Regions from separate parts of the Halobacillus sp. AWH4_228 genome, predicted to be linked through region 3. Evidence: riboswitches for the same ligand, from Rfam matches in the RefSeq annotation. Region 3 holds a riboswitch; each other region holds the start of a gene.
The links. A riboswitch is a leader RNA that binds a small molecule or an ion and turns the genes downstream of it on or off. The one in region 3 is predicted to bind thiamine pyrophosphate.
Positions count from the first base shown of each region.

Region 1 (6,835 bases), 650 kb from region 3:
CAAGGGTCAACCAGTGATCCCCGCTATTATGTACGTATAATCGATTATGACAAGGCAGGCAGCATGGTATCCTTTCGAATATAAGGGATTGAAAGTCAGATGAACAGGCTCAGGATGGCGGATGGGGGAACGATATGGAGTTTAAGGAATTGACTACAGAACGGCTGCGTCTTGTGGAAATGACTGATGGATATATTGATGACTATTTTCACATCTTGTCCAGAGACGAAGTGACAAAGTATATAGGGATGCCTTCGCTCACCCACCGGGATCAGGCTGACGGAATGATTCAAACCTTTAAAGAACAATTTAAGTCTGAAAAGGCTGTCCGATGGGGCATTTTGCTCAGCGAAGAAGAAAAGTTTATCGGTACGGTGGGGCTGAGTCATATAAGCCTCTGGGGGAGAAAAGCTGAAATAGGGTATGAACTGCACCCCGGCTATTGGAAGAGGGGATTGATTACGGAAGCCGTTTCACGTGTTCTAGCTTATGCGTTCGATGACTTAGGACTATACAGGGTGGGAGCGGTTACCTTTCCGGCGAATACTCCTTCCTCCAGAGTGCTTGAGAAAACGGGGTTTCTTAGAGAGGGCCTGCTGCGGGGCTACCTGTTTCAAAATGGAGAAAATCATCATGCCTATATGTATTCCATCCTGCGTACCGAATTCAGTAAACGTTAAAGTAGGGATGTGTAACCAATGAACATAGGGAAACTTTTATTATGGATCGCCGGTATTGGACTTATTTTTGGTGGAGGGTATGCGGCTGCTGTATATGTTGGTGACACACCTTCCTATACGTTGACTGCCGTGAAAGCAGGGGAGAATAAAGAAACGGCTGCCACACTTCATAATGGAGAACATCAGGCTGAACTGGATACGGTGCTCACTATTCTGCTGCATCAAAAACCGGTGGAAGGGGCATCTGTGGACATGGAAAATCCTGATGTAACCTTGAAGTTGATCAGTCCGGAACGGTCCATCGGCATTCTGGACGCAAGGGTTTGGTTTGAAGAAGACAGGGCTGTGCTTGGAATTCGTAGTGGACAGACGTGGAATAGTATCCGGTTTTCGGAGTTGTCACAAAACGATGCCTCATACATCCGGTCCATCATCGACGAAGAATAATTCGTCGTTATAGGTAAGCGCTTTATTTAAAGTGGAGAGAAGGATAGAGAGGGTGGGCGCCCTCTCTATCCTTCTCTAATAATATCCGGGAAGGTATCCAGCTGGACATGGATTTAAAACTGGCCGTTGTACCATTGGAAATAGTCTAAGTGAATAGACAGAACGATCAATGCCCCCAGCACCGTAAACATGAGTAGAGGAAACCCCCAGTCCTTTGCGCTGATTTTCATCGGTCTGTAAAACGTACGTGACCGTTCCCCCGTAAATCCTTTGGACTCCATGGCAGCAGCTGTTCGTTCTGCTTTTCTGACAGCGCCTGCCAAAAGAGGGATGGAATAGCGCTGCAACTGTTTAAACTTTCCTTTGAGCGATTTGGATTCTGTGACTCCTCGTATGCGGTGGGCCGCCCGAATCTGATCGAATTCTTCTTTCATCATTGGAAGGAAACGGTATCCTGCCATCAGACCATATGCAAGCTTGGGAGGCAGTTTCAGTTGTTGAATGAGGCTTAATATGAAATGAACCATGTTTGTCGTAAATACAAACAAAAGAGATAAGGCGGCAAAGGCCATTACACGAAAGGAAAGCGCCAGAGCCATCAATAAATCTTCTTTTGGGAACAGAAACCCAGCAAGGCGGATAGTCTCGTCGGGACTTGCTGGTGCATCGGCAAAGGCAATGGTCGTCCACAGCATGCCGAAGGCGAATACGGTGAACGCGGAGAGGTATAGGACATATACTCGTTTCCGAAACCTGCCGAAAATCAGTGTCAAAGCGATTGTAAATCCTGTGAAGACGAAAGGGGTTACAGGATCGAATAAGAAGGCGAGTACAAAGACGAGTCCTATTATCGTGCAGGCTTTCATGGCAGGATTAAGAGTATGAAGGGACATGAAAGCGGCTCCTTTCTATTAATAATCGATTCAGTTGAACAGGAAGGGGAGGTTCAACAGGCCAACCCGGAAGTCGGTTATCGTTCCAAAGATGTTCTGGGAGACCATCGTAAGCGATCCTTCCTTGTTCCATCACAATCACCCTTGTCGCATATTGGTGAACAAGCTCCACATCATGTGTGATCATCAATAAGGTGGTCCCTTGTTGAAAGCGCTGCTCAAGCAGAGCCATCAGTTGTTGGGTCGAGACCGCATCCTGACCGAAAGTCGGTTCATCCAGCAAAAGAAGCGATTGATTTTCCACGATCATCGTGGCCACGCTTAAACGGCGTTTCTGCCCCTGACTTAACTGATAAGGATGATGCCTGTCTAATCCATTCAATCGGCACAGGGAGAGCAGATGTTCAACCTGCCGGCGTATTTCCAATTCGGGTGTTCCCCGCTGCCTTAAACTGAAAGCAATCTCCTCGAACACTTCATCGGTTACAAATTGGTGTTCCGGATTTTGAAAAACGTACCCCACCTGTGTACGTAAGTTGTCCGCTCTCCATTTTTTCATGGATGTCCCTTTCCAAGTCACTGTGCCTCTGTCCGCCTTTGTGATGCCGGCCATTATTTTGGAAAGACTGGATTTGCCACTTCCATTCGCCCCTACCACAGCAATCCATTCTCCTTCATAAAGGGAGAGAGTGAGATCCTTTAAAATATGTTTCCACTGGACATCGGATAATTCCAAGAGCGCCTTTCCGCGTCTGTTCGGGTTACGAACATTTGATGGAACTTCAATGTTCCGCTGCGATAACTCCTCCAGGGTAAATGGATAGGGAGGAGGGCAGTCTTCGTCTATGCTGTACTGCACAGCATAGGGAAGCCGGATCCCCTGATTGTGGATGGCGCGGCCCTGGTTATTGATGACTTCTTTTAACGGCCCCTTTGTAAGAATCCCGCCATCGGAGTGGAGTACAATGACATGCTTGAGAAGTTCCAGCCATCCTTCCAATCTGTGTTCGATCACAATCAAGGTGAGACTTCTAGTTTTTTTTATGGAAGTCAGAATAGTAATGAAATCACGAGCAGACTGCGGATCCAGATTAGCTGTCGGTTCATCCAGGAGAAGGATGTCCGGCTCCATCACCAGCACACAGGCAAGGGCCAGTTTCTGCTTCTGTCCGCCGGACAAGTGATGGATGAACGACGTTTTTTTATCCAGTAGATTCACCTGTGCAAGGACATCATCTATTTTGTGTTCCATCTCCTCAGCAGGTACATGAAGGTTTTCTAAACCAAAGGCGATTTCATCCTCGACGGTCAGCATACAAAATTGAGTTTCGGGGTCTTGAAAAACACTTCCAACAGTTTTAGCCAGCTCTCCCGGTTTGAAGTCGCTTGTTGAGCGTCCGTAAATGGCAGCACGCCCATTCATCTCGCCATCCAAATCCTCCGGGTAAAGCCCGTTTATACATTGGACAAGCGAGCTTTTTCCTGAACCGCTCGGGCCAAGGATGAGGGTGTCCTGTTCGTTTTCGATGGAGAGGGTGATATCCGTCAATACGGTTTTTTCATTTTCTTCATACGTAAGCGTCAGGTTTTCCAATTGTACAGCCGTCTTCATCAGGAAGCCTTCTTCTTTCTTAATTCCCGCCCGAGAGCAAAACTGGAAAGGACGCCGGTACGGGCAAGTCCGTCAGCCACGGCTTTACCCAATACTCCGGAAATCACAGCGCCGCTGACCATACGGACAATCAGCATGGCAGCGACGTATCCACCACTTAACGCAGCGTATCCAGATTGGAAATACCCCCATGCGAAACTGAAAACGGCAGCCATCACGCCGGCGAGCATGAGTACAGAAAGATGATAAGACCGGTAACGCGTCAGAGCAAACGCACTTTCCGCTCCGAATCCCTGAATCATTCCCGTTAGAATCAATAGGGGACCGGAAGCATTCCCGAGCAGAACTTCAATTGTCGCTGCGATGGTTTCAGAGAGAAAAGCTGCGCCCGGGCGGCGTAAAATATAGGCGGCAATGATGGATACGATAAACCAGATACCAAAGATAAAATCATATCCGATTGGACCAAAGAGACCTGAGAGAAGTTTTCCAACAGGCAGGAAAGCGAGATAGACGACAGCGAAAACGACGGACAAGACAGATAGAACAACGATTTCTTTGAGTTTCCAGTTTTTCATAAGATGCTCCCCCTGGAGGAAGGGCTGTTGACCGACACCGATACAGTCATGACGGTGTGAGACGACCCTGAAGCTTCTGTCTCACGGAAAACGTTTTCCAACCCTTCGAAAACCGTATGGGTATCTCCGTCAAGTCTTGTAGAATAGTGGGCGGGCGTCACTTGGATGCCCTTCGATTTCATCGCTTCAATCTGCTTGTATATTGTATCCATATAACTGTCCCCTCCCATTGGATAGAGCGAAAACTTAGCTGCTAATGGCTGGGTAATCGAGCGGGAAGTGTCTTCATTCCTCCGTTGCAGGGATTCAGCCATATACGTGTCTCCAGCCGAGTCTCCCGGGCACCCGATTGAATAAGTCGCATGAAAAGCCGCATGAACACCTTCTTTGGATACATGAAGAAGGATAGCCTTTGTCACATCAAAAATATGTTCCATCCGCCCCCGTACCGTCGTAGAGACATCATCGGTATCGAGCCATACTTTAGATGTATCCACTTCCTTTAAGCTTTCCAGAATTATACCCGCAAACTCATCACTCATCGGATGTATGGAAAACGAACATCCAGCAATTTTCGATGTACCACAAACTTGATTCATCCATCATTCCTCCTTTTTTTAAACACAAAGCTCTGTTAAAGTCTGTTGTTGTTATTTTAAACGAGTACTAAATCGTCTCCGTCTGGAATTAGGGGTCCGGCCCGTTGTTTACTCAGAGCATGGGATGGCAGAGAAAATTGTCCGCTTTCCGCGGGGAACGAAGTTTGAGGAGGCTCACGGTACCCCGTGGAAAGGGAGTCATTCCCAAGGCCGCCTCCTGCAAATCCCATGACAGAAAGGGGTGATAGGAGCTCACATGTTAAATAACAACACCAAGCAATAACAGACCCAAACACAAAAAAACTGCATCCCATGGGAATGCAGTCCGTTGATCGATGAATAAAACCTGTAAAGGCCTGATTGATAGAACGGCTGCACTTCCCCACGCTAGTATTATCTAGTTCGGGTGCCAAGGGTCGGATCATCCTCTCAGCCGCTCGCAGCAGCTCCCCTAGTGCCTCATATGTATACAGTTTTTTGTATTGACTCTATCGTAGCGGATGTTGGAATATTTGTAAATGTTTATTCTCCTTTTTATGAATACGAATGATAGAGTTCATTTTCAAAATCTTCCAATCGTGATACGCTGAAGATAATAGAATCTGTCATATCTTGAGTGGAATAAAAGAGTCGGACAATCAGAAGACAAGGGATACCATCAATGGGAAGGGGAAGACAGATATGAACACTCACATGAATCGCACAAGCAGGTGGATGAAGCGGTATGCACGTCCATTGGAAGCAGCCAGATGGGAAGCACTTTTTGAAAGAGGTCCTAAAGAAAAGGTCCTCGTATACTTGAGTGCGTTCCAAAATGAAGATGGAGGTTTTGGTCACGGAATTGAGCCGGATTTTCAACTTCCAGCTTCGTCTCCAATGGCCACATGGGCAGCTTCCCAAGTGCTTGCTGAATTGAATGTATCTTCCAAAGAGCCGCTGCTTCAACAGATGGTTTCCTACCTCCTTCGCTCATACGATCGTCAATCAGGGATGTGGCCTTCGGTTATTCCTGAAGTCAACCATTTTCCTCATGCGCCCTGGTGGTCGTGGAGGGAAGGGGTGCAGTCCAACTGGATGTTTAACCCGGGGGCGGAATTGGCCGGTTTTCTCATCGACTGCTCTCAAAGGGAAACAGAAGCCTGGAAAACGGGTGTGGCTGGAGCCGTTAAAGCTGTTGAACATTTGATGAGTGTCAGTGAGATGGATTTCCACGAATGGCAGTGTTTTCAAAATCTACTAATCTCCGTGGACAAGCATAAAGGACTCGTCCATAATCAAATGCCTTACGGGCTTGATCAGGTGCAGTCCCACCTTCTTACGTTAGGCGAGAACTGTTTCAGTCAGGATCCTTCGGAATGGGGAAGTGGGTACGGTGCGCTTCCGACTGACATAATATCGTCCCCACAGCATCCGTTGTATGCTAAATACAAACCTTTAGTTTTGGAAAACATCCGTTATTATTTGAAAACGCTGAAGGAAGAAGGCATCTGGGATATCAGCTGGGACTGGGGAGACGGAACAAAAGCTTTTGCTGCAGCTGAACAACAGTGGAAAGGAATTACGGCGGTTCAGCGTTGGAAAATTATCCATGCTTTTCAAGGGGAATGGTAAAACGGAAGAGAGGCTGTAGCGCCTCTGTCGGACGTAGATGTTGGAAAAAGAGAGGTTATTGGGATCCTGTTTGCTTTACTGAGCAGCAAGTGCTGGTTTTGTGGTCATCCTTGTCCATGAGGTGAACGTCCATGTGACCGGGAGTATTGGTGTCGATGTTATTGATGGCTGAATCAAACAGTGTTTTACAAGCGTCTGCTCAGTGGATGACCTGAAGGAGACACCCCTCGTTTAAACCTGACCACTTTTCGTGAATTATCTTTTTCCCTGAATATAAAGGAATAAAGAAAACCGGGATACATGTGTTATGTATCCCGGTTATTTTTATGGCTTAAATAATCTTAGTTTTAAGTTGTCTTCATTCTGAGAGCAGTCCAGATAAGGAAGTTTTTCATAAGGATAGTACCGCACAGTT
Region 1 is NZ_JBSWTE010000001.1:1,904,596-1,911,430, forward strand. It holds gene ACXADP_RS09585 (GNAT family N-acetyltransferase) at 135-680, shown strand; gene ACXADP_RS09590 (hypothetical protein) at 699-1,127, shown strand; gene ACXADP_RS09595 (energy-coupling factor transporter transmembrane component T family protein) at 1,241-2,020, opposite strand; gene ACXADP_RS09600 (ABC transporter ATP-binding protein) at 2,001-3,632, opposite strand; gene ACXADP_RS09605 (ECF transporter S component) at 3,632-4,210, opposite strand; gene ACXADP_RS09610 (YkoF family thiamine/hydroxymethylpyrimidine-binding protein) at 4,207-4,809, opposite strand; TPP riboswitch at 5,172-5,272, opposite strand; gene ACXADP_RS09615 (hypothetical protein) at 5,491-6,420, shown strand; gene ACXADP_RS09620 (hypothetical protein) at 6,745-6,835, opposite strand, start outside.
Region 1: another riboswitch for thiamine pyrophosphate. It lies ahead of ACXADP_RS09610 (YkoF family thiamine/hydroxymethylpyrimidine-binding protein); the one in region 3 lies ahead of tenA (thiaminase II).

Region 2 (6,835 bases), 1.4 Mb from region 3:
GGTCAGGAAACGCTGGATACGCTGATTACCAACAAAATCGTTGAACTGGAAACAGAAGACAATGACATTACGGTGAGCCAGGAAGCTGTGGAGGAAGAACTGGCTATGTACTATGATCAGTACGGTGGTGAGGAAGCCTTCCAGTCCACTCTTGAAGCAAGCGGGATGACGATTGCGGACGTAGAGAAGGATATTGAAGATTACTTAGCTGTTGATCTGCTGCTTGCTGAGAGGATTTCCATCACTGATGAAGAGAAGGAAACGTATTTTGAAGAGAACAAGGAAAGCTACAATCAGCCTGAGCAGGTAAGTGCGAGACACATCCTGACTGAGACCGAGGAAGAAGCGGAGGAAGTATTATCAAAACTGGACGATGGCGAGGCGTTTGAGGATCTGGTGGCCGAATATTCCATCGATGATACGACAGTGGCCTCCGGAGGCGATCTAGGGGCGTTCAGTGAAGGTGAAATGGTCGAAGCCTTTGAGGAGGCCGCTTTTTCCATGGAGGTTGGAGAAGTCAGTGATATCGTTGAGACGGAGTACGGCTATCACATCATTGAAGTGACCGACCATACCGAAGCGCAGGATGCAGTTTATGATGAAGTCGAAGAGGAAATTGGTGAGACGTTATACCAATCCAAAGTCAGTGAAGAGTACGACCTTTGGATGCAGGAAAAAATGGAGGAGTACGATATTGAAAACACTCTGGAGTAAATAAGAAAAGGCCAGCCGTTTATAGGCTGGCCTTTTCAGTTTCTTGAACATGTATTTGTCCATTGTGTTTTTTATGAGGGTCACGGTCACGGCCTCGGCTAAAGCCACCTGCCCAGGATCTTCGGCTCGCGCTGTTCCCGCAGGCGTCACCACCCAACGCTTCTCGAACCTATTCATCTAATAACTCCTGACAATCATAAACACGGGAGGGATGTCTCTACAACCTGAAAAGGTCAGCCATTTACGGGCTGACCTTTTTTCGATGATTGATGGAGGAGCGCGTCTCCAGATAGGAAAGCAGCGCTCCGATGATTTGATCCTTATCGTAGTCCATCGAGGCGACGTGGTAGGAATTCTCCAAGACGTATTTCGATACATTGTGGGAAGAGACTTTTCTAAGGATGTAATCGGTATTCTCCGGTGGAACGACGTTGTCAACGCTGGACACCAAACAGGTGAGTGGACATCGAATGCCGGATAATTTTCTTCTGACGACCTTCATATACTTCAACAGTTCCTGGTAAGCGGTCAACGGTGTCTGGGTATAGGTGATCTCCACCGCACCGGGGTCTTTGATGTCAGGCTTTCCTTCCTCTATATAAAAGGGTTCGGACGCTTGTTCCAGATGGGAGAACGCCGGGATATACATAGCTGGGTTGATTAACGCTATGCCGGAAATGCCGGGATATTGAGCAGCGAGGTCCAGGGTCAGCGTGCCTCCCATCGACTGACCGATGACGAATACTTCCCTGCACCGGGAGTACAACTGCAGATAAGCGGCTTCGATTTCCATATACCAATCGGAGAACGAGCAGGAAGCCAGATCTTTATAGTGCGTTCCGTGACCTGGAAGTCGTGGCACCGATACGGTATAACCTTGATCCGCCAGCCCTTCTGCCACCTCTCTCAGACTCTGGGGCGTTCCTAAAAAGCCATGACAGAGCAGTACCCCTGTATCATTTCCTTCAAAAAACAACGATTCCGCACCATCAATAACCGGATAGGCTTCCTTCATCATGTTTCCCTCCATCTTCATTCACTGGTTGTTCGATAAAAATCTATTAGTGCTATTAAAATACAATAATTCCGATAAGTCAACTATGTTATATAAGCTGATCCATTTGATCAACGCTTTCCTTCCATGTGAAATGGATTTTTCAAGGGCCATCCAGGAATGCTAGAATAGAAGAGAAAGTGTAAAAGGGGGCTTGCTTTTGAAGGGAATCCTATTGGTGCTTTTATCTGTTTTAATCCTGACAGCGTGTCAAAGTGAAAGGGAATGGTCCTTCTCTGAAATTGGGAAAAAGGATCTTCCAGGGGACGCGTTGTCCTATTTTCAAACGGTAAAAAATAGACATGGAAATCATATGTTCCAAGAGGGAGATCAGAATACGGTGTATATCTATTTGAACGGAACAAAACAGGGCGAAGGGGCGGAATATTATACATCCTTCGAGGTCCGGGCAGAAGAAGATACGCTGAACCTGTTATACAAGACAGGGGCCGGCGCTGGTGGTTCGGTTAAATCCGAACGCTTCTACAGAGTCGACGGTTATCAAAGTTATGAGATCCTGAGGATTTATGAAAACGGAAAAGAAGCCGCCTTTGAGACCATATCTCTGGGCGGATAATTTTCTCTATCCCTATAGAAAAAGGACTCTCCTCCTCTCATTGCCTTACCCTGATCCATAGGCGTCGCCAACGCCTATACTGCAATCTGGTCATGTGGTGAGGTCTTGAGGAAGTTGAAGCCTGCGGGAACAGAACAGACCCACCCAAAACCGGAACCTGCGCTTCTTTTACCTACATAAATAAAACAACATGAAAGTGAGCCTGTACGATGCGGAAAATTCTTGCTGCCTTAATCAGCAGTTTTGTAACAGCTTTATTGGTTTCTATTTATCTCACATCGGATTACAGCAACCTGGTCGGAAACTTATATTTTAATTTAGTCAACATCTATTTGGGGCATGCTGTGTTTGCCCTCCCCCTATCCTTGATAGCCGATCGTTTAAGCAGTCAGCTGTCGTTGGGACGCTTTTTTATTGAGTGGGGCCTGTATCTTTTAATTGGACCACTTCTAGCTGTGTTATTGGCTGTCTTTACGATGTTCTTAAGCTTGTATCTCATACCGATCAGTTTCATTTTTCCAATCACCTACACGCTCGTTAAAAAAATTCCTGCTGCTTTCCTGAAGAGGAGTCTGACAGCGGCTGTCCTCTTATCCGTTGCGGTCATCATGGCTATGTATTACAGTATCCGTTAGTTTCAGGGTCATAAATAAGCTGTTCGGGTCTTCCTTGTAGCCGGCGAAAGGACCACAGAAAACAAACCCGAAGTTCTTATACAGCTGGACAGCCGGATGGAACGCCTCTTGAGACCCGGTTTCTATAAAGAGCTGTGTATACCCTCGGGCGCTGGGTTCATTTATGATGTGTTGGAGCAATCTGTGGGCGACGCCTCGTCTTAAATGGGAAGAGGCCGTTCTCATCGACTTGATTTCTCCGTGCGCCGGATGGAGTTCTTTCAACGCTCCCATTCCTGCCAGCTCTCCCTTTTCCCAGGCTGTCCAAAAAGTCACGCCGGGCTGCTTTAATTTTTCTATATCCAATGCGTGGATGCTTTCTGGCGGGGAGTGCAGGGTCATATTGAAAAGGTGTTCCTTTATGAATGCTTGTACTTCATCGCTTGTTAAATCATCGTTTTTGATGTCCATCCATGGCCTCCTGTTTTATACGTCCTCCATCTACATTTCGCGTTTAAACGGGACTTGTCCTTTCCGGCCCCCTGTGTTGTAATGAAAATAACAGTTTTATAGCATGTTTCACTAGGGGAGCCCTGATGACGGGGCTGAGAAAAGCAGAAGCTTTGACCCTTACAACCTGATCTGGCTCATACCAGCGGAGGGAAGTGAAGCGGTCGATGATTGATCTTTTCTTACATGATGATCAAGCCCGCTCCTTCTCTCGAAGGGGCGGGCTTTTTATATGGAAGGAGAGAGTACGATGATTCAGTTAGAGGAATTGCTGCAGAGAGTGGAGGAAAAGGAAGAGGAGATGCACCAGCTTCTAGGGGACTTGGTCGCCTTTCCGACGTTAAGCCCTCCAGCCCGAAATGCGGCGGAAGCACAACAGTACATAGAAGAGTATTTAAGCCGGATGGATTTTGAAATAGACACGTGGGAACTGTACCCCGGCGATCCGATTGTCGTCGGAACGAAAAAAGGAACCGACCGGGAACACAGCAGAAGTCTCATCTTAAACGGTCATATTGATGTGGCTGCGCTGGATGAAGGGGAATCGTGGGAGCATGATCCTTTTACACTGACCTCGAAGGACGACCGCTTGTACGGTCGCGGCACGGCGGATATGAAAGGTGGAATGGCGGCTGTTCTGTTTGCACTCAAACTGCTCCATGAAGCGGGAATCGAGCCGACCGGCGACCTTCATGTGCAGTCCGTCGTCGGTGAAGAGGTCGGAGAAGCAGGAACAAAATCCTGTGGAGAAAGAGGGTATCATGCCGATTTAGCCATCGTAGCCGATACGAGTAACTGTGCCATTCAGGGGCAGGGAGGCGTCATTACCGGATGGATTACGATTGAAAGTCCGGAAACCTTCCACGACGCGGAACGCCGTTCGATCATTCATGCCGGTGGAGGAAGATACGGAGCAGGGGCAATTGAAAAAATGATGAAAATCATCCAGTCGCTGCAGGAATTGGAGCAGCACTGGGCGGTGACGAAATCGAGTCCAGGCTTTCCACCTGGATCGACGACAATCAATCCGGCTGTCATTGAAGGTGGAAGGCATGCCGCTTTTATCGCCGACCGCTGTGCTTTATGGATTACCGTGCACTATTATCCAGAAGAGCATTATGAAGATGTGATCGAAGAAATTGAAGCACATGTCCGTGCTGCCGCCCAGGCCGATCCATGGCTGAAAAACCATGCCCCTCAATTCAAATGGGGAGGAACGTCCATGATCGAGGAGCGCGGAGAAATCTTCCCCGCCTTTTCTGTCGATCCTGCCCATCCAGGGGTACAGCAGCTTCAACAAGCCCATAAAATCATCCATGGTACGCCGGCGGAAATGTCCATGTCTCCGACTGTGACGGATGGAGGATGGCTCTCAGAAGCAGGCATCCCGACCATTCTCTACGGTCCCGGCACGCTGGATCAGGCGCATGCGGTGAATGAGTCGCTGGACAGGAGACAGCTGTTGGATTATACGAAAACAATGATGGCTTTTTTATACAATTGGTTTCAACAAGCAGATGACAAGGAGGAAGCGTAATGTTTACAGACCGTTTATACGAAAGTGCCCGTCCGATTTGGGAGGCCTACCTCGATCATCCATTCGTCAAAGGGATTGGGGACGGCACGCTCGAGCTTGAGAAATTCCAATTTTTCATGCGTCAGGATTATTTGTACTTGATTGATTACTGCCGCGTGTTTGCTCTTGGTTCCGTTAAGGCGAAAAGCCTGGATACGATGACGATGTTCTCTGAACTGCTTCATTCCACTTTAAGTGAGGAAATGGAGCTGCACCGGAACTATGCGGAACGGATCGGCATCAGCCGGGAGGAGCTGGAGGAAACGAAACCTTCTGCCACCCTCCTCGCCTATACGAGCTATATGCTGAACAAGGCAAATCAAGGATCAGAGGCTGAGGTGGCGGCCTGTGTGCTGGCCTGCACATGGAGCTACAACGTGATCGGCTTTCACCTTGCCGAACAAAATCAAGGAGAAAAGCACGAGTTTTACGGCGATTGGATTGAGATGTATGCGTCCGAAGAATTTTCTGAGCTTGCTTCCACACTGAAAAAATTAATCAACGAGCTGGCTGACGGACTTCCGGAAAGGGAAAAAGCTCACCTCGAAGAGATCTTTATTCATACGAGTAAGCTGGAGTATATGTTCTGGGAGATGGCGTGGAAACAAAAAATGTGGGTCGAGGAAGAGAGCTTTTTGAATACCTGAACACCCCTCTCCTCTTTTGAAAAGCGTTTAGACGCACTCAACTGCCTATCTGCCATGTGGATGACCACGATCCGCTTATCGGTGGATGCTTGCCGTGGGCCCGGCCTCAGCTAACTTGGACAGGAAGATCACCTGTCCAAGTGGATCTTCGGCTCGTGCTGATCCCACAGGCGTCACCACCGAACGCTCCTCGTGACATCCGCAGATTTCCTCTGACAAGAGAAGTTATCCAACTTGGAATAAGGTTAATCAAGAGTAAAACGTTCCAGGACTTAAAGAGGTATATGATAACGCTGTTCTTTGGATAAGAGGCTGTTCACCAAGTATTTGTCTTCAAATCCCCGATGGATTTTCAATGGAACAAGATAAATGGTTACCTTTCATACATCCATTAAAAAAATGCGGATCATCTTTTCCGAAGACCACCCTCTCCTAAATGGAGAGGGTTTTGTCATTAATGTCGAAAGTAGTCAAAATGTCACGAACGAGGTAGAATGAAAGGTAGACGATCCCTTTCAATCCATTTGAAAAAAGAGGCAAAGGAGAACATACCTATGAAGGAAATCCAACAGCAGATCCTCCACTATTTTACCGGGATGCCGAACACGTTCATCCCGACAGGTAAGATTGCGGAGTCTCTCGGATACTCAGATAAAGCCATTCGGAATCATCTGCCGGCCGTTCAGGATTATTTGGACGAGCAGGGACGGACGGGTGTCATTGAGAAAAAAGCCGGCCGCGGGGTGCGGCTTGCGATTAAAGAAGCTGACAACGCCCTGTTGATCGACCATCTCCATCATTCCTTTCCTCAAAATGAAGCGCAGGATCGTTCCCTCCGGACGAAAATCGCCTTTGCCCTGTTGTCCGCCCCACGCCCGGTCACCATCCAGAAGCTGCGGAAAGACTACTACCTTTCCCATACCGGTGTCCGAAATATTCTGGATGAAATCGAAACATGGCTGCACCCTTATCATCTGGAAATGGTCCGCAAGCAGAAAATCGGCGTATATATTTCCGGAGAGGAAAAACAGATCCGTCAGGCCGTGACAGGACTTTCTTCACTGGAAGGCCCCGCTGAAGATGTAACAAAGGTTCTTTTTGATTCCTTCTTCATACGGACGATTCAGCACGAATTGGCAGCCC
Region 2 is NZ_JBSWTE010000001.1:1,125,190-1,132,024, forward strand. It holds gene ACXADP_RS05475 (peptidylprolyl isomerase) at 1-714, shown strand, start outside; gene ACXADP_RS05480 (alpha/beta hydrolase) at 956-1,729, opposite strand; gene ACXADP_RS05485 (hypothetical protein) at 1,929-2,345, shown strand; gene ACXADP_RS05490 (hypothetical protein) at 2,555-2,980, shown strand; gene ACXADP_RS05495 (GNAT family N-acetyltransferase) at 2,936-3,430, opposite strand; TPP riboswitch at 3,534-3,640, shown strand; gene ACXADP_RS05500 (acetylornithine deacetylase) at 3,720-5,006, shown strand; gene tenA (thiaminase II) at 5,006-5,692, shown strand; gene ACXADP_RS05510 (BglG family transcription antiterminator) at 6,247-6,835, shown strand, end outside.
Region 2: another riboswitch for thiamine pyrophosphate. It lies ahead of ACXADP_RS05500 (acetylornithine deacetylase); the one in region 3 lies ahead of tenA (thiaminase II).

Region 3 (6,835 bases):
TCCGATATCCACCCCGCTGAGTTCTTTCAATTCAGCTGCAAGAGAAGGAAACATCGCCCGGCTCGTTCTCGCCATTTGAAAAAGCGGATCGTCCCCTTTCCATTCGGACTGAGCCCCAAGCATGCCGGCGGCGGCGCTTGATGCTTTCTGTCCAGTTTTCCCCCGGTCGATGACGAGGACTTTTTTCTGCCGCTTAACCAGCTGATACGCAATAGAATTCCCAATCACTCCACCACCCACAACAATTGCGTCATAAAACATCCCTCCATCTCCTTCCCAGTCGGTATTGATAACGGCGGACCGCCTTTTCCGCATCGTCTGCTAATAGAATGCCGGATAGTACAGCCGCTCCCGACGCTCCAAAGGGCTGAAGACGGCTGACATTTTCCGGTGTCAATCCCCCTATCGCGGTGACAGGCAGCGAGACTGCCTGTGTGACCCTCTGCAGAGCCTCGAGCCCGCGTCCCGCCGATCCAGGCTTGGATGCTGTCTCAAAGACATGTCCGAACAAAATAAAATCTGCTCCCCGTTTTTCTGCAGTGACAGCTTCTTCTACAGAATGGACCGAACACCCGGCGTTTAAAAAAGGAAAAGCCCGCTTAACCTCTTCGACCGGAAGACTGTGTCCGGACAGCTGCACGTGAGGCACTGCTTTTGCCACGGCTACATCCACCCTGTCATTGATGACGAGCTTTTCGGTTGGAAACCCAAGGTCTGTCAAAGCATCTACAGTATCCGCCACTTCACTTGCGGACCACTGCTTTTCACGAAGATGGAAGAAATCAATCATCGGTTCAATCGCAGCCACCCTTGTGCACAGTTCCTCCCTGGACTGCCGCCCTGTGGAAATGACGTGCAGTTTCATTCACGTCCGGCTGCGATCGACTGTTTTAAATCAAACGGCCATTCCTCCATACGGTAAGCCATTTCCCAGAACATATATTCATACTGACTGCTGATGATAAACAATTCCTTCATCCGGGATCTGCCGGCATCTGTTTTCGCTTCAGCCAGTTCATCAAGGCGCTCGATCTGCTCTTCTACAAGCGTCCGGAACCAATCCCCTCCGTAAGCCGCAATCCATTCCTGATAGACCGGTTCTTCCGGTGACGATTCTTTCAAATGTTCGCCGACTTCATAATACAGCCAGTAGCACGGAAGAATCGTCGCAATCACATCCCCTAAGTCCCCGTTATACGCTCCTCTGTACATATGGGACGCATACGCATAGGCCGTTGGTGACGGTTTGAACTGCTCCCGCTCTTCCTGCGTAATGCCCAGCTGCTTCGAAAAATTCTCATGAAGCCCAAGCTCAGCTTCATACGTACTTTGAGCATGAGACGCCATATTGGCCATGACAGCCATATCTTCAGACTTTGCAGCTCCCAGTGACTGGACACGGGCAAAATGAGACAAGTAATACGAATCCTGAAGCACATAATAACGGAACTTTTCGAGAGGAAGCGTTCCCTCTCCAATCCCTGTGACAAAAGGATGGTGAAAACTTCCCTCCCAAATCTCATCCACGGCCTTTCTGATTTCTTCTGAAAATGTCATATCCACTCTCTCCTTTGTTGAACGATCCGCCACTGATTTTTTCCACTAAAAAAGCCACTTTCCCCGGCATAGGAAAAGTGGCTGATATACATTTATTTTCATAGACATGTATAGGTATCGGCCACTTCCCTACGCTGGTATAAACCAGATCAGGTTCCAAGAGTCTTAAAGCATCACTTTAATCTCAGCCTTTGAGAAGGCACCCCTAGTGGATCGCTCGTTATTAAATTCCCTTTCATCGTAACACGTTAGAATTTTTTGTCAAAAACAAATTTTCGACTGCCGTTCCACGGCTTTCTGGATACTGTTGGCGGTCCATGGAGGAATCGGGACGGGACTCTCGTTTAGACCCGGCTCGACCCAGACCATGTCCGCCACTTCTTCCGGACTCTTTATATAGGGCTCTCCTGTGAAATCCGTAGTCAAAAACACGATATTCAGAACCTGGATATCCCCGATTAAAAAAGTATTGCTGTGTACATAGGTAAGGTCCCCATCCAAAGTGAGGCCGATCTCCTCTTTAATTTCACGGCGGACGTTATCTTCCAGCACATCAAGGGAATCCGGACTGAACTCCATTTTCCCTCCAGGCAGCGAATACAATCCTCCCGCGTGCTCCTCTTCCGGTGACCTTTGAATAAGTAGAATATGGTCCTCTTTCATAATGGCCGCTTCTACGTTTATGATATAAGAATACGACATATACAAACCTCCTTTTTTAACCAATCCTTACCAAATTCGACACACCGCTTCAATTTCCTCCCCCTCATGAAGAAAAGACTATTGAGCATATTCATAGTGTCTCTTTATTATAAACCGTTACACAGAACGGATAATAACGTCTTTGACTTTCTGCATCGCTCCATCAATGGCAGAAGCCTTCAGGGAAGCGAGGTAGACAACGACACCTGCTCCTTCTTCCACCTTACCAAAGCGCTGGATATCCACGATAATGGTCCTCTGCAGGGAAGGACAAGTCAAGTCATTTCATTCTAAAAACACCCGCCCTTTTCAGGACGGGTGTTTTTTTATGCTCATCTCAGGTAAAATATGGCTCGGAGAGGAGGAAAACAATGACACAACTGAAAGTCCTTTCTGCGTGGAACATCCTTCCCGCTGCGCTTTTGATCACTGCCGGATGGTTTCTGTTGGATGTCAATCCATCCAACACCTACACGGGATCCCTCTTTCTTATCCTGTTCTGGACAGTGAAAAGCGGACTGGACGCCTGGAGGTATCACTTGATCCGCCAAAATAAGCATGCCATTTTAAACTTCGGCTTTACCGCTGTCAGTCTTGTCTTGTTGTTTTATGTCCTCTAAGGGAAGGCAGCAGTTAAAGAGAACCATCCACTTATAAGGAGCGGATACATATGTTAAAAAAGATTCGAATCCTCTTATCAGTCATAATCATCCTTTTGTCCGGCTACGGATTATGGACAGATAAATCAGGAGACCTTTTGTCTTTCACTCTCGCAGGTTTTGCCATTCTTATGGTTATCCTTGGCCTTGAAGAACAAAAAGAAACAACCAAAAAGCGTGCCTCCATTTATTATGCGGTCTCTGTTTTCTGTCTGTTTACTTCCATAGCCGGATTCATCCAATAATAAGAGTCCCTTTAGATGAGATCCCTATTCCTGCAAACGCGACTTAAACATCCTAGATCGCATAAGGGAAGGCGACGTGGAGTGTTCGATGGTGACGCCTGTGGAAAAGCATAAGGTGAAGATCCACTTGGGCAGGTGGTTTTCGTGCCCAAGTCAGCTGAGGCCGTGCCCGCGGCGGGCATCCACCGATAGGCGGAGCGTGACAATCGCAGTCCCCCCCTCGAGGAGAAAAGCTTTTCTACATGAGGAGAGCCCCTGGAGAGGGGCTCTTTACACCAACGTATGGATAAAATCAATTTCACTCATCACCTGTATGCCGTTCCGTTCAAGCAGGGCCGCCGTGACCCCTTTTCCAGTAACCTGTCTCCCGCTGAACGTGCCGTCATAGACGAGGGTACTGCCGCAGGACGGGCTTCCCTCCTTCAACACTACCGTATCAATCTGCAGATCTCTTACCGTTTCCAACGTCAAATATGCCCCTCTTATGTACGTCTCTGTTACATCGGTTCCTGTCTTTTCCATTACACGGGCCCGGCCTTTCAGGACATCCTCTCCATCACCGCCGATAATCTCTGCCGGAGGGCGCGGGACCATGAATCCTCCCAGCAGTTCCGGGCAGGCGGGAACCGCTTTCTTTTCCAATATTAATTTTTGAATTTTCTCCTGGAGGCAGTCGGTGCCATCGTAGCGCACTTTCATACCAGCCAGACAGGAACTGATCAAAATCACCCTTCTTTTCCTCCCTTTATCTTTTATTAAAAAGAAAGTCCAGACCCTGCTGACAGAGTCCGGGCCTTCCACCTAAACCACTTCCATCAGACAGACACTAAAATACTCTCTTTCATCTGATACGACACGCTGAAGCAGAAAACCGCTCGATCTGCCCAGTTGAATCATATCTTCCGAATCATATTTATAGGAGTTCTCTGTATGGATTCTTTCCTGCTTTTTCATCTCAATGGTATACCCGCCGACGGAAAGAACCTGATCCCTGACGCTTTCCAGGTGCATTTCAATTCTCCCGGCAGTTGAATTATAAAGAGCCACATGAGAAAAACTCTCCACATCAATCGATGCTCCATGATCACGATTCATCCTTGTGATCAAGTTTTTATTAAACGCTGCGGTCACCCCTGCCGCATCATCATAAGCGGCTTCCATGATCGTTTCGTCTTTTTTGCGATCAACTCCGAGGATCAGCTGATCGCCGGGTTGCAGGAGGCTTCGGATATTTCCGAGAAAACGCTCTGCCTCCTCCGGTTCAAAATTTCCGATCGTAGAGCCTGGGAAGAAAACGACTTTCTTCTTCCCCTTCAAATCAGGGAGTGTAAACGGCTGTGTATAGTCCGCACTGACGCCTTGAATATGAATCCCCGGATACGATGTCTGCAGCTGAGTCACCGTATCCGCCAGAAATTCTTCAGAAATATCGATGGGAATATAGCTTTCAATGTTCTTCACATGATCCAGCAGAATTTTCGTCTTTTTACTGCTGCCGCTGCCCAGCTCAATCAGGGCGGATGGTTCATGGAAAACGGATTTCCATGCACTCAGGTTTTCCAGAAGAATCTGCGCTTCTGTCCGTGTCTGGTAATACTCCGGCAGATCTGTAATCTGTTCAAACAGCTGTGACCCCTGCTCATCGTATAAAAATTTAGAGGAAATCCATTTCTTTTCTTCTAAAAGACCGGTGAGAATATTGGATGGCGCCTTTACATTCAAATGCGTCTTCATACATCCTCCGCCAATCGGATACCGCTGAACTGCCAGCGCATCTGCGGATGGAAAAAGTTCCGGTACGTCGCCCGGATGTGGGACTGCGGTGTAACACAGGCGCCTCCACGGAGAACGATCTGGTTCGCCATGAATTTGGCATTGTATTCACCAAGAGCTCCGTCCAGTGGTTTATTTCCCGGGTAGGGAACGTATGGGCTCTGTGTCCATTCCCACACATCGCCGTATGCCTTTTCGATCGTTCCATCTCCCTTATAAATGGAATGCGGCTGATACTGCTCATGCTCCATAAAGTGACCGTCCACCTCAAGCGCTTCCATGGCATGCTCCCACTCCTGTTCTGTCGGAAGCCTGTGCCCGGACCATCTCGCATACGCGTCGGCTTCGTAAAAGCTGACATGGCTGACCGGAGCATCCAGATCAATTTTCTGCAGACCGGAAAGTGTGAACATGTGCCATTCCCCGTCTTTATTCACCCAGTACTGAGGATGCTTCCACTGATGTTCCTTCACCGTTCCCCAGCCGTCCGAAAGCCAGTGCTCGGGCTGTTCATAGCCACCTGCCTCCATAAACTGCATGAACTCCCCGTTTGTTACCGGCCTGTTGGCAATGCGGTACGGATGAAGGTACGTTTTGTGGCGCGGACCTTCATGGTCAAAAGCAAACCCCTCCCCGTTATGACCGATTTCCGCGACCCCTTCTTCGAATTCAAAGAACGAAAGCTCAGGAGCACGGCCATAGGAAGCATCCACCTGCTCCTTGAATACCGGATAAAGCGGGTTATAGGAAAAGTTGTATTTGATGTCCATTAAGATGAGCTCCTGGTGCTGCTGTTCGTGCTGCAGACCGATTTCCACAAGCCCGTCAATATCTGCGTCACCGACACGTCCGGCAAGCAGGCGGCTCATTTCCTGATCCACATGACGGCGGTAATCCATCGTTTCCTCCACCGTCGGGCGGGTAATCAAACCACGCCTCTCCTGCGGGTGGAATTCTCCGACGGTTTCATAGTAGGAGTTGAAGAGGAATAGGAACGCCTCGTTATAATGCCGGTAATCAGGAATGTACACTTCCAGAATGAATTTCTCGAAAAACCATGTCGTGTGCGCCAGGTGCCATTTCGCCGGACTCACATGCTTAGCCGCCTGGACGACAAAGTCTTCCGTCTTCAGCGTTGCAACAAGCTTCTCTGTGAATGTTCTCGTTTCTGTATAGACACTTAATACACTTTGATGGGTCGTTTCCATATAGCAGCTCCTTTTACTCTGTGGTATTCCCAACAGCAGGAATAGGGTTTTCCTTGAAAATACGGGCCAGGTGCAGCGTATTGTAGGCAAGCATCTTCACATGACCTTTTGTAAACTCATTCTCCTGTCCGCCGCCTTCATCCAGATAAGACGCGCCGGGACCGGCTTCTCCGACCCAGTAGGCATCCACATTCGGCGGAATGACGAAACCGATATGGGAAAGCCCGTAAATAATGGAGGCAGCGGCGTGCTTCGCTCCATCTTCGTTCCCGGTAATGACGACGCCTCCGACTTTGTTGTAGTAGACCGCCTGCCCTTTTTCATTCGTTTCACTGCTGCTTCCATACAAACGTTCCATCGCCACGCTTGCGATGCTGCTTTTCTCCCCGAGCCAGAGCGGTGTTCCGATCAGAAGGATGTCCGCTTCTTTGACCTTTTCAAAAATCTCCGGCCACTGGTCTCCGCCCCCGAGGTCCTTCGCCACGCCGTTTGGAATATGATAATCCGCCAGACGGACCGTTTCCGTATGTACCCCTTCATTCTCCAGAATATCGAGTACCTCCCGCCCGAGAGCTTCGGTATGGGATGTTTCATCCGATGTTTTCTTTAAGCTGCAGTTCAAGATCAGCGCTTTCAAATCTGCCATCGTTTCAAACCTCCTTATAAGTATATTGAATCCTTTTTCCCTTCT
Region 3 is NZ_JBSWTE010000001.1:2,553,305-2,560,139, forward strand. It holds gene thiO (glycine oxidase ThiO) at 1-261, opposite strand, end outside; gene tenI (thiazole tautomerase TenI) at 251-865, opposite strand; gene tenA (thiaminase II) at 862-1,557, opposite strand; TPP riboswitch at 1,667-1,774, opposite strand; gene ACXADP_RS13045 (NUDIX domain-containing protein) at 1,819-2,259, opposite strand; gene ACXADP_RS13050 (hypothetical protein) at 2,377-2,538, opposite strand; gene ACXADP_RS13055 (hypothetical protein) at 2,631-2,879, shown strand; gene ACXADP_RS13060 (hypothetical protein) at 2,930-3,163, shown strand; gene ACXADP_RS13065 (2-thiouracil desulfurase family protein) at 3,434-3,892, opposite strand; gene egtD (L-histidine N(alpha)-methyltransferase) at 3,965-4,897, opposite strand; gene egtB (ergothioneine biosynthesis protein EgtB) at 4,894-6,144, opposite strand; gene ACXADP_RS13080 (flavodoxin family protein) at 6,158-6,790, opposite strand.